Linked DNA regions of Tolumonas auensis DSM 9187. The protein of the gene in region 2 binds, or shares a complex with, the protein of the main gene of each other region. Links are inferred from orthologs where the notes say so. Each region holds a gene or a part of one and is shown on either strand. Other genes may lie near its edges.

Evidence for each region. The genes of interacting proteins can lie anywhere in the genome.
Region 1: the proteins of prc (region 2) and nlpI are in contact, whole or in part, in a solved structure (PDB 5WQL), measured with the Escherichia coli proteins. The link is inferred for Tolumonas auensis DSM 9187 from one-to-one orthologs.

What each region holds. Positions count from the first base shown.
Region 1 is NC_012691.1:2,210,518-2,214,543, reverse strand. The notes cover bases 1,134-4,026. They hold nlpI (lipoprotein NlpI), read left to right. Parts: upstream 1,134-2,060; coding sequence 2,061-2,993; downstream 2,994-4,026. Other genes in these bases: ubiU (ubiquinone anaerobic biosynthesis protein UbiU), read right to left, coding at 3,954-4,026; TOLA_RS10290 (U32 family peptidase), read right to left, coding at 3,075-3,944; TOLA_RS10300 (rhodanese-like domain-containing protein), read left to right, coding at 1,597-1,971; secF (protein translocase subunit SecF), read left to right, coding at 1,134-1,542. Outside these bases: protein translocase subunit SecD, read left to right, coding at 1-587; more of secF, read left to right, coding at 598-1,133. UniProt on the Escherichia coli protein: May be involved in cell division. May play a role in bacterial septation or regulation of cell wall degradation during cell division. Negatively controls the production of extracellular DNA (eDNA).
Region 2 is NC_012691.1:1,179,554-1,184,741, forward strand. Bases 951-3,870 are described here. They hold prc (carboxy terminal-processing peptidase), read left to right. Parts: upstream 951-1,364; coding sequence 1,365-3,377; downstream 3,378-3,870. Other genes in these bases: proQ (RNA chaperone ProQ), read left to right, coding at 951-1,356; purT (formate-dependent phosphoribosylglycinamide formyltransferase), read left to right, coding at 3,512-3,870. Also shown: TOLA_RS05565 (SurA N-terminal domain-containing protein), read left to right, coding at 1-598; more of proQ, read left to right, coding at 814-950; more of purT, read left to right, coding at 3,871-4,696; TOLA_RS05585 (methylated-DNA--[protein]-cysteine S-methyltransferase), read left to right, coding at 4,712-5,188. UniProt on the Escherichia coli protein: Involved in the cleavage of a C-terminal peptide of 11 residues from the precursor form of penicillin-binding protein 3 (PBP3). May be involved in protection of the bacterium from thermal and osmotic stresses.

The DNA.
Region 1 (4,026 bases), 1.0 Mb from region 2 along the record:
CACTGTTACTGCGTTCCGGTGCATTGACCGCGCCGATTCAGATCGTGGAAGAACGGACGATTGGTCCGAGCATGGGTCAGGCAAATATCGATAGCGGTCTGTCTGCTCTGGGTATGGGTACGCTGATCCTGGTTATCTTCATGGCCATTTATTACAAGCTGTTCGGTGTGGTGGCTAACATCGCGTTGATGTTTAACGTGGTGCTCATGATCGGGGTGATGTCGATGATCCCGGGCGCGACGATGACCCTCCCTGGTATTGCGGGTATCGTATTGACACTGGGTATGGCTGTTGATGCTAACGTATTGATATATGAACGTATCCGTGAAGAACTCAGAGCGGGGCGTGGTGTGCAGCAAGCTATACACCTTGGCTATGAGCGTGCGTTTGCCACTATCGCTGACTCAAACATCACTACCTTTATCACCGCATTGATTCTGTTCGCTGTGGGTACAGGTCCGGTTCGTGGTTTTGCGCTGGTACTGATGATTGGTATTTTATGCTCAATGTTCACCGCCATTACCGGCAGTCGTGCGATCGTTAACCTCATCTGGGGCGGTCGGAAAGTCAAAGACCTGTCGATCTAAGGGGATAGTCATGTTTCAGCTGTTAAAACCGGGACACACCATTCCTTTTATGCGATTGGCGTTACCGTCTACTATTTTCTCCTGCATCCTGATTTTGTTGTCGATTTTTACGATTGCAACCAAAGGATTTAACTGGGGACTGGACTTTACCGGCGGCACCATTGCTGAACTTAAATTCAGTAAACCGGCAGATTTGGATGTGGTTCGTTCTGCGCTGAATAAGCAGGGGCTTGAAGGTGCAGTGGTACAGTATTACGGTTCTACCAAAGATGTCGTGATCCGTATTGCGCCTAAAGGTGAACTGACGCAGCAGAAAATTACTGATGGAGTTCAGAAAGGTGCCTCTGAGATCGACAGTAGTGTGAATTTGAGCCGTATCGAATATGTCGGTCCGTCTGTGGGTGAAGAACTGGCAAATCAGGGCTTCCTGGCCATTCTGGCCGCTCTGGGCTGTATTCTGGTCTATGTGGCATTGCGATTTGAATGGCGTATGGCTACTGGTGCGGTACTGTCGCTGGCGCATGACATTTTGATCACACTGGCGGTGTTCTCATGGACACAAATGGAGTTTGATCTGAACGTACTGGCTGCGGTGCTGACCGTGGTAGGTTACTCACTGAACGATACCATCGTGGTCTTTGACCGTGTTCGTGAAAATGCCCGCCGTATCCGTAATGAAACTATGCGTAACATCATTGATATCTCAATGACTGAAACGCTGAGCCGTACGTTGATCACTTCGGGTACAACTCTGATCACTGTTATCGCCCTGTTCTGGAAGGGCGGTCCGATGATCCACGGTTTCTCTACAGCCCTGCTGATTGGTATCGGATTCGGGACTTACTCTTCTATCTATGTTGCCAGTGCCTGGGCAATGTATCTGAAGATGAGCCGTGAAGATCTGATGCCGAAAACAGTTGAGAAAGAAGGCGAAGAAGAGCGTTACGAACCCTAATTTGTTATTTTTGAAGAGCGCCCAGAGCGCTCTTTTTTCTTGGCAGGAATGACTATGCAACACAATCCGCGTTTTTTGGCGCTGGTTAATGAAGTTCGCCAGCGGGTGGATGAGGTCGATGTTCATCAGGTTAAACGCTGGATGGAACAAAGCCGTCCTTTTGTATTACTGGATGTACGGGAAGAGAGTGAATGGAATAAGGGCCATTTACCTTCGGCGCAATATATGGGCCGGGGAATTCTGGAACGGGATATTGAAACCAGCTTTCCTGAACTGGATACACCGTTAGTTCTGTATTGCGGAGGGGGTTTTCGTTCTGTCTTGGCGGCGGATAATTTACAGCAAATGGGCTACCGCGATGTCATCAGTATGGATGGCGGTTACCGTGGCTGGAAGGATGCCGGATATCCTGTTGAGGAAGACTTCTGAAACTCTGGATTTATCAATAAGATCGCATGACAAAGTAGCTATACAGGCATAACATTAAAATATCAAGCCGAGCAGGTCTGGAGTTGTCGTTGGAATTATGGAATCAGTTAGGACGCCTGAGTTGCGTCTTCATTGTATGTGCTCTGGCAGGATGTAGCAGTCACAGCGATGTGTTATCCGCAAATGCAAAAAATATGCAGCCCCCCTCAGTTGTTCTGGCAACACCTTTACAGGTGACCTATCAGAATGAACTGGCATTGGCGCGTTTAGGTCAGTTACTGGCGACCAATGATCTGAACAGTGACCAGCGTGCTGCACTTTTTTATGAGCGCGGGATGATGTTTGATAAAGTTGGTTTGCGCACCATGGCGCGGATTGATTTTTCCCGGGCATTACGGGAAAAGCCTGATTTTGCCGAAGCGTATAATTTTATCGGGGTATATCTGACACAGCAGCAGGATTTTGATAATGCATACGATGCATTTGATTCTGCACTGGAGCTGGCTCCTGGGTATGATTACGCCTATCTGAACCGTGGTATCGCGCTGTATTATGCGCATCGTCCCGAACTTGCTATTAAAGATATGGAAGTGTTCCAGCAGCGTAAACCAGACGATCCTTATCGCGCGCTATGGTTGTTCCTGACTGAAGCACAGCTGGATCGTAATAAGGCGATGCAGTCGCTGGTCAAACGATATGATGAGCATCGTAGTGACGAATGGGGCTGGAATATCGTTAAGGTCTATACCGGTAAGCAGGATCCTGCCGAATTCATCCGTCGTATTGCCGACAGTACGGACAGTAACCGCCAGTTAGCTGAACATCTGTGTGAAGCTTATTTCTATCTGGCAAAATTATCGCAGTTACAGGGTAATACCGATGCAGCGGATGCGTACTTCAAGTTATCGTTGGCAAACAATGTGTTTGATTTTATAGAACATCGCTATGCATTGCTTGAGTTACAACTGGCTAATCAGGCACCAAACAGTTATCCGGAAGAACTCGATTTTGAAGCCGAATAACAGATGTGAACTGGTTTAAAAGAAAGGCATCCGATGGATGCCTTTCTTATTGGTGCACTCAGAATTAACAATCAGTCACCATTAGCAAAGCTGCATGCCAGCCACTTGTTGCCAGTACCCGTTACATTCTCTGGCTGGTAGCGGATGATGGATTGGATTCTGTAGCTGAGTCTGGAATTTATCGAGCCAGGACAGTGTCTCTTTTTCCGGACTGAGCCGGACAATATCAACCAGACCTTCCATCTCGGGTAACTGGTTGATCAGGTTGTAGCAATGACCGGATTGGGTTTGAATGCCATTCAGGACAAAAACCTGTTCGCCTTCCTGACTGTCAGCGGTGAGCCCCTGCGGGTATTGCAGACAGGCCAGCTGGCAATCATCTTTAGCCCGGTCCAGTGCCCGTGCGGTAAAACAACGGGCGGAATAAGCCAGTGGCATATGACCATAGGCAAACACTTCGACCTCAAACTGATCGCGTAAACCGCGCTCAGTGCATTCCTGCAGTAATTCAGTCAGCCAGTCACGGGAAAGTTCTACCGGCATGGTCCAGCGTTGCATGCCTTTTTTCAGCAGCAGCGCGATCACGTCAGCGTTGTAACAATTGATAGCCGGGCCGCATACAAACGGAACTTTCTGCTCATAAGCCAGTTGTACCGCGCCGAGATCATTGGCCTCGACCATACAACTGCCGTTCTCGATCCAGCGTTGCATCTCTTTAAGCTCTGACGGGCTTTGAATTAACGCTAATGTCGAAAGAATCACGCGCTTTCCGGTGTTCTGCAGCTCACGAGCCAGATCCATCCAGTCGGTTAATTTCATTTCACGGCGTTTGCTGCAGACGGTTTCACCTAAATAAATATCAGTCGCCACACTTTGGCTGGCTTGCTGATAGAAGGCTTCAACATCTGTTTTTGGCCAGTAATAAAGCAGAGGGCCAAGAGAAAAATGCATGTTAACTCCTTATTGCCACTTCCGGTGATAAGCACCCAGGGTGGTCTGACTACCTTCGGAAACAGCCGCTAACTGTTTATCC
Region 2 (5,188 bases):
TGTTCCTGCGGTAAAAGAGCAGGCCTTTGCTGAAAAGTTACGTGATGAAAACACTAACTCTGAAGTTATCTCAGTGTCGGATACTGTCGCGGTTATGCTGCACGTGATTGATTATAAACCAAGCAGTGCTAAACCACTGTCTGAAGTGAAAGATCTGGTTGTCGCTAAATTGCGTGCAACGAAAGCGGCAGAAAAAGCACATACTGAAGCGATGGCATTGCTGGAAAAAGTGAAAGCGGGTCAGTCGATTGACGAACAGCTCACTAAGCTCAACGCTAAAGTTGAAGAGAAAAAAGGCTTGGCCCGTTTTGGAACGGATATCCCGGCTCCGCTGGCTCAGGCTGTGTTCAAACTGGCAAAACCGGCTGATAAAGTGGTGAGCGCTGGTCTGTATGCAGATGAAGAGGGTAATCAGTCTGTGCTGGTGTTAGAAAAAGTGATTTCTGCGCCTGAAACAGCTGACGCTCCGTTACAGCAAGGATTGTCTGAGCAATTAGTCAAGCTGAAGCAGGAAGAGACGTATGGCGCGTTGATTGAGGAATTGCGACAGAAAGCAAAAATCAAATATGCCGCTGTAACCCCGGAATCAGCTGACTGATTTGTGACAAAATAAGGCAGAAGATATTTCTTCTGCCTTATTTTTCGATACATAAAAAAATATGTGTAAAACGCGATAAGCATTCGTCAGAATGCGTAAGTGAAAGAAAGCCAGGCGTTGAAAATAGTGTATAAGCACAGTATAACGTTCTTATATTTTATCGTGTCTGCTACTTGAATTACTGATACAACCATCTTGATTAGTTAAGGTCGTAAATGGAAAACAACGAAAAAATCACCAACAGCAAAGAATTGATCGCATATCTTTCAGAACTGTTTCCTGCTTGTTTTATAGCTACAGGTGAAGCCCGTCCGCTGAAAATTGGTATTTTCCAGGATCTGGCTGCCCGAATGGCTGACGACCCAAGAGTTTCCAAAACTTTACTGCGTTCAGCATTGCGTCAATACACCTCGAGCTGGCGTTATCTGCATGGTTTGCGTCCGGGAAATATGCGGGTTGATCTGGATGGTAATCCTGCTGGTGAGCTGACAGAAGAGCATGTCACCCATGCCAAGACGGCACTGAAAGAAAGCAAAGATAAAATCTTTTCTTCCCGCCGTAAAACCCCAGGTAAACCAGCTAAGCCGAAAAGACCAGTTGTTGATATTTCTACTCTGAAAACTGGGCAACAGATTAAAGTGATGCTTGGCAAATCTCCGGTTACAGGTAGTATCAAAGAAGTTACCCGCGATGACGTTCAGGTTGAATTGTCTTCGGGTATGCAGGTGCGCGTTAAAGCGGAACACCTGGTTCCTTAAGGAGCGCTATTTTGAGAGTAAATTTGTTCAAGAGCACTGCAGTTGCACTTGGCGTATTCTATGTGGGGTTATCATATGCGGTGGCCCCACCGATATCTGAAGATTCTTTGCTGCCACTAGCGCAGGAAGAACAACACTCAATTGCCAGTAAACGTATTTCTGCTTTATTCACCTGCAGCCACTACAAGCATTTTGTTCTTGATGACCAGATTTCACAGCGGATTTTTGATCTTTATCTTCAGGCTTTAGATTATAACCGTAGTGTGTTGCTGGCTGCTGATGTTGCCAATTTCGACTCTTTCCGTAATCAGTTCGATGATGCCTTGCAAAGCGGCGATCTTAAAAATGCCTATGCGATGTATAATCTGAGCACAAAGCGTCGTTATGAGCGTTACTCTTATGCACTGTCATTACTCGATCAACCTATGTCATTTGATGTGACAGACAAATATGAGTTTGATCGTAGTAAGAGCGCCTGGGCTAAAGATGAAGCCGAGATGAATGAGATTTGGCGGCAACGAGTCAAATACGATGAGCTGAATCTGAAACTGGCGGGCAAAAAACCGGCAGAAATTAAAGATCTGCTGATCAAGCGCTATAGCAACGCAATCAAACGCCTGAAACAAGATGAAAGTGAAGATGTCTTTCAGGCTGTGATGAATTCTTTTGCGCGTTCTATTGATCCGCATACCAGTTATCTTTCTCCACGTAATGCAGACCGTTTCAATTCTGAAATGAATCTTTCTCTGGAAGGGATTGGTGCTGTATTACAGGCGGATGATGATTTTACTGTTGTCCGTTCACTGATTCCTGGTGGTCCGGCAGATAAAACCAAATTGTTACGGCCGGATGATCGCATTACAGGTGTGGCTCAGGATCGCGGCAAGGTTATTGATGTTATCGGCTGGCGTCTGGATGATGTGGTTGAACTGATCAAAGGCCGTAAAGGCACTAAGGTTCGCCTTGAAATTCAGCGTGGTAAAGGTGCTACGCATCAGACACAGCTGATTGAGTTGACCCGCGATAAGGTTCGTCTGGAAGATCGGGCAGCTAAATCACAGGTCATCAAATCTGAAGGCAAGAAAATAGGCGTTATCGAAGTGCCTAGTTTCTATGTCAATCTGCATCTGGATGTGCAGAAAGAGCTGACTAAGCTCAAGGCACAGAAAATTGATGGCTTACTGATCGATTTGCGGAATGATGGCGGTGGCGCATTAACTGAAGCGACTGAACTCACCGGACTGTTCATGAAACAGGGCCCTGTAGTGCAGATCCGCGACACAATGGGTCGCGTCGCTGTTAACGAAGATACTGACGGCAAGTCATATTATGATGGCCCGATGACAGTATTGATTGATCGTTATAGTGCTTCGGCTTCAGAGATTTTCGCTGCGGCAATGAATGACTATGGTCGTGCTCTGATTATTGGTGAGAATAGTTTTGGCAAAGGCACTGTGCAGCAGCATCGTGCATTAGGCAAAATTTATGACTTCTTCGATAATGAGTTGGGTCATATTCAGTACACAATTGCCAAGTTCTATCGTATTGATGGTGGCAGCACCCAGAATAAAGGGGTGCAACCGGATATCAATTTCCCTCCGCTGACTGATCCGACTGAAACCGGTGAAAGCGTGGAGCTGAATGCATTGCCATGGGACAAGATCGAAGCTGCTCAATACACCAAACTGGGTGATTTCACTGCGTTGCTGCCGAAACTGAAAGAGGCTCATCAGCAACGGGTGAAAAACGATCCTGAGTTTAAATATGCTGAAGAAGATATCGCCTGGTATCAGGCTGAAAAGAGCAAGAAATATATTTCTCTCAATGAAGCTGAACGTATAAAAACCCGGGATGAGCAGGATCATAAGGCATTGCAACGTGCTAATGAGCGTCTGACCCGGATGGGTAAACCAATGGTGAAATCACTGACTGATATCCCGACGGATATGAAATTCCCGGATGGTTATCTCAAAGAAGCAGCAAATATCACTGCTGATTTGGTCAGGCTGAGTAAATCCTGATATTTTCACCAAGGGGATGAGCGATCATCCCCTTTCTTTTTGCGCTATCTTTTCTGCTTCTGGTTGCTCTGTTGTCAGATATTTGTATGATCGGCAGGTCAAACTTCCGTTATTTCACTCAGGGAACAGAGATTATGTCTTTTCTAGGAACTCCATATTCCAATGGCGCTACTCGTGCAATGCTGCTGGGCTCCGGCGAGCTGGGCAAAGAAGTTGCAATTGAATTACAGCGTCTTGGTGTGGAGGTTATTGCGGTCGATCGCTATGCCAATGCTCCGGCAATGCAGGTCGCTCACCGTAGCCATGTGATCTCTATGCTTGATGGAGAGGCACTGAGTCAGTTGGTGCAACAGGAAAAACCACACTTCATCATTCCGGAAATTGAAGCGATTGCGACTGAAACCCTGCAGAAACTGGAGCAGGAAGGTTTTAATGTCGTACCAACCGCTTTAGCTACCCGCCTGACTATGGATCGTGAAGGTATTCGCCGGCTGGCAGCTGAAACGCTGAAGTTGCCAACTTCCCCCTATTTTTTTGCTGAAACAGAAGCTGAATATCAGCAGGCTGTGGAGCAGATTGGCTTTCCATGCGTGATTAAGCCGGTCATGAGTTCTTCCGGCAAAGGTCAGAGTGTTGTCCGTAAGGCTGATCAGGTCGCCGTTGCCTGGCAATATGCTCAGGAAGGCGGCCGAGCAGGTCGTGGTCGTGTCATCGTAGAAGGTTTTGTACCTTTCGATTATGAAATCACACTGCTGACCGTGAGTGCCGTAGATGGTATTCATTTCTGTGCGCCGATCGGTCATCGTCAGGAAGATGGTGATTACCGCGAATCCTGGCAGCCACAGGTGATGAGTGATGCCTTGCTGGAAAAATCTCAGCATGTGGCTCGTGAAGTGGTAAAAGCACTGGGCGGTTATGGTCTGTTCGGTGTTGAGCTGTTTATCAAAGGTGATGAAGTCTACTTCAGTGAAGTTTCTCCTCGTCCGCATGATACCGGCATGGTGACACTGATTTCACAGGATATGTCTGAGTTTGCATTGCATGTACGTGCAATTCTGGGCTTGCCGATCGGTAAGATCACTCAGTATGGTCCGGCGGCATCTGCCGTTGTGCTGCGTGAGGGGAATTCTACTGATATCCGTTATGGTAACTTGCCAGCTGCTCTGGCTCAGATCCCTGGTGCGCAGTTACGCCTGTTCGGTAAACCGGAAATTGCCGGTCGTCGCCGTCTGGGTGTTGCTTTGGTCCGGGCTGAAAATGTTGAACTTGCGATTGAGCAGGCAAAACAGGTTGCAGCTGCCGTAGACGTAAAATTCTGATAGACAGGTAATATGATGATGATTGCAATCTGCTATTTTCAGTCACCGGTCGGTTATTTGCGCTTGCAGGCGGATGATGAGGGATTGCAGTCGTTATTACTGAACAGCTCACCGGTTGATGAGCCGGAGGTTACTGATCCGTTATCTCATCCGGTTCTTGCGCTGGCTTGTCAGCAATTACAGGAATATTTTTCCGGTTCACGGCAGGAATTCTCTGTGCCGCTATCCATGCAGGGGACTGTATTTCAGCTTGCCGCCTGGCAGGCTTTGCAGCGTATCCCTTATGGCTCAACTGTCAGTTATAAATCCATTGCTGAGCAAATTGGCCGGCCTAAAGCGATGCGTGCTGTGGGTATGGCGAATAACCGTAATCCGGTTGCGATCATTGTGCCGTGTCACCGGGTGATTGGTGCCAATGGTAAGCTGGTAGGCTATGGAGGTGGATTGGATATGAAGCAGTGGTTACTGGACCATGAGCACCAGCATGCCGGA